One region of the Telluria sp. RB2R28 genome, then DNA from elsewhere that is predicted to be linked to it. Evidence: predicted binding sites of a transcription regulator. Region 1 holds the regulator's gene; the other holds the start of a gene.
The links. Region 1 encodes sigma-54, which starts transcription at its own class of promoters, with help from an activator protein. Its sites were predicted from a motif close to TGGCANGNAANCTGCTTT; they were not measured.
Positions count from the first base shown of each region.

Region 2: a site for sigma-54 is predicted at 1,569-1,586, ahead of AC56LV_RS15120 (PEP-CTERM sorting domain-containing protein). Genes of this name have one in related genera too.

Region 1 covers NZ_JCASIK010000003.1:20,503-24,714, reverse strand. Annotated here, with positions in the region: gene lptA (lipopolysaccharide transport periplasmic protein LptA) at 1-316, shown strand, start outside; gene lptB (LPS export ABC transporter ATP-binding protein) at 313-1,068, shown strand; gene AC56LV_RS12370 (RNA polymerase factor sigma-54) at 1,083-2,567, shown strand; gene hpf (ribosome hibernation-promoting factor, HPF/YfiA family) at 2,642-2,998, shown strand; gene AC56LV_RS12360 (enoyl-CoA hydratase/isomerase family protein) at 3,097-4,173, shown strand.
Region 2 covers NZ_JCASIK010000003.1:624,274-628,485, forward strand. Annotated here, with positions in the region: gene AC56LV_RS15115 (primosomal protein N') at 1-957, shown strand, start outside; gene AC56LV_RS15120 (PEP-CTERM sorting domain-containing protein) at 954-1,538, opposite strand; gene AC56LV_RS15125 (dihydrolipoyl dehydrogenase) at 1,793-3,232, shown strand; gene AC56LV_RS15130 (SRPBCC family protein) at 3,255-3,740, opposite strand; gene AC56LV_RS15135 (UvrD-helicase domain-containing protein) at 3,960-4,212, shown strand, end outside.

The sequences.
Region 1 (4,212 bases):
CACCGCCGCCAACGGCAAGCCCGCCACGTTCCGTCAGAAGCGCGACGGCGGCCCGAACCTGTGGGTCGAAGGCCAGGCCGAACGCATCGAATACGACGAACGCTCGGAGCTGGTGCGCCTGTACTCGAACGCCGTCGTCAAGGAACTCGAAAACGACCGGATGACCAACCAGATGACCGGCCCGTTCATCTCGTACGACAACCGCAAGGAAGTCGTCGCCGTGCGCAATGATGTCAGCGGCGAGAGCAAGGTTGGCGGCGGGCGCGGCACGCTGATCCTGGCGCCCAAGCGTGCGCCGGCCGGAGGCACGCAATGACGGAACTGAACGATCGCAGCACGCTGGTCGTCAAGGGCCTGCAGAAAAGCTATGGCAAGCGCCTGGTCGTGCGCGACGTGTCGCTCGATGTCGAATGCGGCGAAGTGGTGGGTTTGCTGGGCCCGAACGGCGCCGGCAAGACCACCTCGTTCTACATGATCGTCGGCCTGGTGCCGTCGGACGCCGGCTCGATCAGCATCAACGGCACCGACATCACCAGCCTGCCGATCCATCGCCGCGCGGTGCTCGGCCTGTCGTACCTGCCGCAGGAAGCGTCGGTGTTTCGCAAGCTGACGGTGGAAGAAAACATCCGCGCCGTGCTCGAACTGCAGAAGGTCAACGGCAAGTCGCTCACCAAAACCGAGATCAGCGACCGCCTCGACACCTTGCTGGCCGACCTGCAGATCGAGAAGCTGCGCGAGAACCCGGCGCTGTCGCTGTCGGGCGGTGAGCGGCGCCGCGTGGAGATCGCGCGCGCACTGGCCACCAACCCGCGCTTCGTGCTGCTCGATGAACCGTTTGCCGGCGTCGATCCGATCGCCGTGATCGAGATCCAGCGCATCGTGCGCTTCCTCAAGGAGCGCAAGATCGGCGTCCTGATCACCGACCACAATGTCCGCGAGACGCTTGGCATCTGCGACCGCGCCTACATCATCAATCAGGGCGCGGTGCTTGCATCCGGCCGCCCCGACGATATCATCGCCGACGAGTCGGTACGGCGCGTGTACCTCGGTGAACATTTCCGCATGTAAGCCATACTCAATTGATGAAACAGTCCCTTCAGCTCCGCACTTCGCAGCACCTGGCGCTCACGCCACAGCTGCAGCAATCGATCCGGTTGCTGCAGCTGTCCACGCTCGAACTGCATCAGGAGATCGAGCAGATATTGGGCGATAACCCGCTGCTCGAAAGGCTCGACGATCCGCTCGATCATTCGGTGCGCTTGCTGGCCGATGGGGCCATCAACAATGCGCCGGCACCTGGCGAGGCGCCGCCGGCGCCGGGCCAGCAGGCCGAGGGCGAAGGCAGCGCGCCGGCCGAGGGCGAGGGCGCTGAAGGTGGCGGGGTCGATGGCGACCGGCCCGACAACGAGTGGAGCGAAGGCAGCGGAACGTCGTCCGGCAGCGCCAGCAGCGACGATGAAGACGGCCGCCCGCAGCTGGAGGCGTGCGCCATCACGCTGCGCGAACACCTGATGGAACAGGTGCGCGAAACGCTGCTGTCGACCCGCGACCGCGCGCTGGCCGAACTGGTGATCGACGCGCTCGACGACAACGGCTACCTGGAAGAACCGCTCGACGACATCCACGCGCGGCTGCCCGAAGAACTCGACGTCGACCTCGACGAACTGCGCTGCGCGCTGGCGATGGTGCAGAGCATGGACCCGGTGGGCGTGGGCGCGCGCAGTGCGGCCGAATGCCTGGCGCTGCAGATCCGGCGCATGCCGGGCGTGCCGATGGTCACGCGCCGCATGGCCCTGAAGATCGTCGAAGGCTACCTGACGTGGTTCGCGCAGCGCGAATACAGCAAACTGAAAAAAGCGCTCGATTGCGACGACGAAGACCTGCGCGAAGTGCAGGCCGTGGTCCGCCAGTGCAATCCGCACCCGGGCGCCGCGTTCGCGTCGAACGTGTCGGATTACGTGGTGCCGGACGTGATCGTGCGGCGCGCCAAGAACGGCTGGGCGGTCACGCTGAACCCGGACGTCATGCCGCGCCTGCGCGTGAACAGCCTGTACGCCACGATGCTCAAGCAGGGCCGCAGCGAGAGCCAGATGGGCGCGCAGATGCAAGAGGCGAAGTGGCTCATCAAGAACATGCGCCAGCGTTTCGACACGATCCTGCGTGTGGCCGAGGCGATTGTCGAGCGCCAGCGCAACTTTTTCAGCCATGGCGCGGTTGCCATGCGGCCCCTTGTTTTGCGCGAGATAGCTGATACACTAGGTCTGCACGAGAGCACGATCTCTCGTGTCACAACCCAGAAATACATGCTGACCCCGCACGGCATGTTCGAGTTGAAGTATTTCTTCGGTAGCCACGTTGCCACTGAAGCGGGCGGCGAAGCATCCTCAACGGCAATCCGTGCGCTCATCGCACAATTGACAGGAGCAGAAGACCCTAAGAATCCATTATCCGACAGCAAGATCGCGGAAATGCTCGGGGAACAAGGCATGGTCATTGCGCGCAGGACGGTCGCAAAATACCGTGAAGCGCTCAAGATCCCCCCCGTCAGTCTCCGCAAAGCCTTGTAACAACGCCGCTCATACAGTCTGTGCCTTCAGCTCCTGTGTGGTGCAAGCGACGTGACATCTTCAAAGGAGTGTGTATGAACCTCACCATCAGTGGTCACCATCTCGAAGTCACCCCTGCCATCCGTGAATACGTTCAGAATAAGCTGGAACGCATTATTCGCCATTTCGATCAAGTCATAGATACCCACGTCTTCCTGGCCGTCGATAACCTCACTGAAAAAGAAAAAAGGCAAAAAGCTGAAATCAATGTCCAGGTGTCGGGCAAGACCCTGCACGTGGCGAGCGTCGCGCAAGACCTGTACGCCGCGATCGACATGTTGATGGATAAACTGGATCGACAAATCCTGAAGCACAAGCAGATGCTCAAAGACCATAACCGCACAGCGATCAAACGCCTGGACGTCAACGAAGCAGACGTCGCTGCCGCCTGATCGAGCGCAGGTCACCACCGCCAGGGGCGTCTTTTCGGGACGCCCTTTTTGCATCCCGCTGCCGGTAAAATACGTGTTTCCTTTCGATGGATCACGCCATGCCCGAACACGTCCTGACCCGCATCGCCAACCGTACCGGCATCATTACCCTCGACCGGCCCAAGGCGCTCAATTCGCTGTCGCTGGACATGGTGCGCGCACTGACCACGATCCTGCTCGACTGGCAGCTCGACGCCGCGGTCGATGCCGTCGTGATCACCAGCAGCAGTGAAAAAGCGCTGTGCGCCGGCGGCGATATCCGCTTCTTCCACGACGTCGGCAACGCCTCGCCGCAAGGCGGCAGCGCACTGCTCGAAGATTTCTTCACCGAAGAATACGCGCTCAACCACCTGATCCATTTTTATCCGAAACCGTATATCGCGCTGATGGACGGCGTGGTCATGGGCGGCGGCATGGGCATCGCGCAGGGTGGGCCCGATTGCGGCCTGCGCATCGTCACCGAGCGCACCAGGATGGCAATGCCAGAGGTGAATATCGGCCTGTTCCCCGATGTCGGCGGCAGCCATTTCCTGTCGCACGCGCCGGGGCAACTGGGGATGTTTCTGGGCTTGACCGGTTTGACGATCGGCGCGGCCGACGCACTGTACGTGGGCCTGGCCGACGTGTTCGTGCCGGGCGCAGACCTGGCGGCGTTGCACGCGCTGATCGAGGCGACGCCGGGCGCGAATCTGCCGGCGGCGATCCGCGCGTTCGCCATCCAGCATGCCGGCGAGAGTGAATTGCAGGCCAACCGTGCGCGCATCGATGCGCACTTTGGCGCGGACTCGGTGGCGGCGATCATGGCGTCGCTCGAGGGTGACGACACGCCGTTCGCGCAGAAGGCGTTGCGCGCGATGCGTCAGCGCTCACCGTTGATGATGTGCGTGACGCGCGAGCTGCTGCTGCGCGGCGCGTCGCTCGATGTCGCCGACTGTCTGCGCCTGGAGCGCTCGCTGGTGCGCCGCAACTTCGAGCATGGCGAAGTGCTCGAAGGCGTGCGCGCGCTCGTGATCGACAAGGACAATGCGCCGCAATGGAATCCGCCCTCGCTCGACCTCGTGACCGACGCGATGGTCGCGCACTTCTTCGCGCCGGTGTGGCCGGCGCACGCGCACCCGCTGCGCCATCTCGCGTAAGCCTCTTCATGCATATCCGTTTGCGCGTGACTTTTCGCG
Region 2 (4,212 bases), 600 kb from region 1:
ATCGCCGCGCTGCGCCTGCGCCTGGAGCGCGGTGAGCAGTCACTGCTGTTTCTGAACCGGCGCGGCTATGCCCCCGTGATTTCCTGCGACGCCTGTGGCTGGATCAGCGACTGCACGCGCTGCACCGCCTTCATGGTGCTGCACAAGCCCGAGAACCGGCTGCGTTGCCACCACTGCAGCCTGGAACTGCGCATCCCGCGTTCGTGCCCGACCTGCGGCAACGTCGATATCCAGCCGCTGGGCCGGGGCACGCAGCGCGTCGAAGAAGGCTTGCGGGCGATGTTCCCCGAGGCGCGCATCCTGCGCATCGATGCCGACTCCACGCGCCTGAAAGGCAGCGCGCAGGCGGCGTTCGACAGCGTGCACCGGGGCGAAGTCGATATCCTGATCGGCACCCAGATGGTCGCCAAGGGGCACGACTTCAAGAAGCTCACGCTGGTGGGCATCCTGAACCCGGATACGGCACTGTTCTCGCAGGACTACCGCGCCAGCGAGCGCCTGTTCGCGCAGTTGATGCAGGTGGCCGGGCGGGCGGGGCGCGCCGGGGCGCCGTCCGAGGTGCTGGTGCAGACGCGTTATGTGCAGCATCCGCTGTACGGCGCGGTGATGCGCCACGACTACGAGCGCTTTGCCGGCCAGTTGCTGGATGAACGGCGCGAAGCGGGCCTGCCGCCGTACATGTACCAGGCCTTGCTGCGGGCCGAGGCGCGCGAGCTGCCGATCGCGATTGCGTTTCTGGAAAGCGCGCGCGACTGCCTGGCGCACGACGGGATCCTGATCAACGACCCGATCCCGATGACGATGACGCGGGTGCACAATATGGACCGCGCCCAGCTGCTGGTGGAGTCCAGCTCGCGCCCGGCCTTGCAGGCCTTCCTGCGCGAGTGGATGGAAGCGCTGCGGGCCATGAAGGCCCGCGTGAAGTGGTCGCTCGAAGTCGACCCGCTCGATATTTAAGCTGCGCTGGCAGCCTTGCGCGCCACCTGGCGACGACGGTTTGCGTAGCCCATCATGGCCAGGCCTGCGCCCAGCAGCAGGCCGCTGGCCGGCTCAGGCACTTCACCGCCGACCGTTTCCACACCAAACGTGAGCGTGCCGAAGTTCCAGATGCCATCGATGCCAGCGAAGTCATCGAAGTCTTCATAGAATTCCAGGCGCAGGATGCCGTCGGCGCCAACCGCGAAATCCAGGTCAAGGTCGACCAGATCGGCAAAACCGGCGTAGGTTGCGGTACCAGGGATGCTATCGCCGAAACCCGGATTGAAGACAACGCCGTCGAAGCCGTCCGAGTCAGTGAACGCCAGGCCGATTTCGGACAGCCAGCTCGGCGAGAACGCCGTCAGGTTCAGCGAGTAGGCGACGCTGGTGATGACCGCATTGGCGCCGACGTTATAAGCCAATACTGTATTGCCGGAATCGCCGATTCCACCCTGGCTCGTGACCCCAGCAACATTGACAACCAGCGGCGCGGCGAACACGGACGAGCAAGCGAACAGCGACAGGCTAACAAGCAGTTTGTTGAAGGAAGCAAGTGACATGGGATCTCCTTGGTGGGTGAATCCGAAGGGATAGCAAGTATCGTGCCGTATTTACAGATCATCGTAGGCGGTTGATTCTTATGCGTAAAATTTCCGAAATTAATGTTTTAACTTGCAGTATGTAATATTTATCGACATACACTCAGCATGGATGCGAAAAACCCTGGTGCCCGATGGCATCCTGAATGGGTTCGTGCTGCCCCCAACGGCGTGAAATAGCGTATCGTTTTGCCTGTCAACAGCGAAAGAGCACCATGAAACAACTGAATGTGGATGTCGCCGTCATCGGCACGGGCACCGCCGGCATGACCGCTTATCGCGCCGCCAGGGCGCAGGGCGCACGCACCGTGGTCATCGAGGGCGCGCACTACGGCACCACCTGCGCCCGGGTCGGCTGCATGCCGAGCAAGCTCCTGATCGCCGCGGCAGAGGCGGCGCATGCGCTGCACACGTCCGGTCCGTTCGGCGTGCATGCCGGTGAGGTGCGGATCGATGGCCCGGCAGTGATGGCGCGTGTCCAGCGCGAACGCGATCGCTTCGTCGGCTTCGTGCTCGAGGCCGTGGAAGCCATCCCCGTCCATGACCGCCTGCAGGGCCACGCGCGCTTTACCGGCCCTTGCACGCTGCAGGTCGACGACCATACCGAGATCCACGCCGGGCGCGTCGTCATCGCCACCGGCTCGACACCGCTGCGCCTGCCGCAGCTCGAGAACGTCGGCCCCGGCATCGTTACCAGCGACGACGTGTTCTACTGGAACGACCTGCCGGCCTCAGTGGCCGTGATCGGCACCGGCGTGATCGGCCTCGAACTGGGCCAGGCCCTGAGCCGTCTTGGCGTGCGCGTGCGTTTCTACGCGCGCGGCGGTTCCATCGCCAACATCAGCGACCCCGAAGTGCTGCGCTGCGCTGCGCGCGTGCTGGGCGAGGAAGTCGACATCGCGTTCCAGAGCGAGATCGTGAAAGCAGTGCAGGATGGCGAGGAGGTGGTCCTGCATGTGCGCGATGCGCTGGGCAAGGAAAGCAGCGAGCGCTTCCAGTATGTGCTGATGGCGGCCGGGCGCACGCCGAACGTGCATGACCTGGGCCTCGAACTGACCGGCCTGGAGCGGGGCGCCGACGGCATCCCGACCTTTGACGCGCGCACGATGCAGTGCGGCGGCAGCCAGATCTTCATCGCGGGCGACGCCAACAACGAGCGTCCGCTGTTGCACGATGCGGCCGACCACGGCAAGATCGCCGGCGACAATGCGGGCCGCTACCCCGACGTGCGCCCGGGCCTGCGCCGCACGCCGATCGCGGTGGCCTTCACCGAGCCGAATATCGCCACGCTGGGCAAGAGCTATCGGGCCCTGTCCGCAAGCGGCCAACCCAAGTTCGCCGTGGGCAGCATGTCGTTCGAGAACCAGGGGCGCAGCCGCGTCATGCTGCAGAACAAGGGGATGCTGCGGGTGTATGCGGAGTATGGCTCGCGCCTGTTCCTGGGCGCCGAGATGATCGCGCCGCGCGCCGAACACCTGGCCCACCTGCTGTCATGGGCATGCCAGATGCGCATGACGGTCGACCAGATGCTGGAGATGCCGTTCTATCACCCGGTCATCGAAGAAGGCGTACGCACCGCGCTGCGCGACCTGGCGACCAACCTGTCGCAGGGCGAGAGCAGCACCCACACGGGCGAGACCGAACCGGGCCTCTGAACCGTGCAGCTGGCTCAGTCGATCAGTTGAGCAGGGTGGTGGCCAGCTTGCCCTGGCCGGCCAGCTGGCGCAGGACCCGCACGGTGTCGATGTCGGCTTCTTCGTACGCCGACTTCTTGAATTCGTCGTACATCGCATTGGCCTGGTCGACGTGTTCGCCCATGCCGTCGTCGTAGCAGAAGCGCACCAGCAGCATGGCGCTGGTCGGCGCCTCGATCACCATGCGCAGCGTCGAGGCGGCGATGTCGCCCTGGGCCGGCACGTCGTAGTGCACTTCCTGCAGTGGGGTCAAGGTGACCTTGTCCTCGATCACCAGCGGACCGAAGGTCAGGCGGCGGCGCATGATGCCGGCGTCGCGCTCGAGGATGTCGCAGGCGTCCAGGTGCGGAATGAACAGTTTTGGCTGCTCGGCGCGCAGCACCAGGCCGTGCCACAACTGCTCGCGGGTGAGCGTGTCGAGCAGCGGGTTCATCGGATCGTTGATTTCGACGAGATGTTCGAATTTCATGTGGCAGATTTCCAGAAAAAATAGGGCTGCAGCGGCGCGTCTGGCGTCTCGCTGGCAAAGGTCGCATGGTACCCGATCCCGGTCTGCCTCGCAGGACCATGCAGGGAAGCAAGCGCGCAACGGCGGCCTGTTGCAATCCGACCTTGGCTGCCGCGCGCCATCGCCCGCTGCGCCCGCCAGATTGTTACAATCGCTCTCTGTCCCACCGAAAACTTCCCCATGTCAAACGCACCAAAGTTCGGCCTGAACGGGCCGCAGAGCGAAGCCGCGCTGTATCTGGACGGCCCTTGCCTGGTGCTCGCTGGCGCCGGGTCCGGCAAGACGCGCGTGATCACGCAAAAGATCGCCTACATGATCGAGCACTGCGGCTACGATCCACGCACCATTGCCGCCCTGACCTTTACCAACAAGGCGGCGCTCGAGATGCAGGAGCGCATTGCCAAGCTGCTCAAGCAGCCGAAGCAGGCCAAGC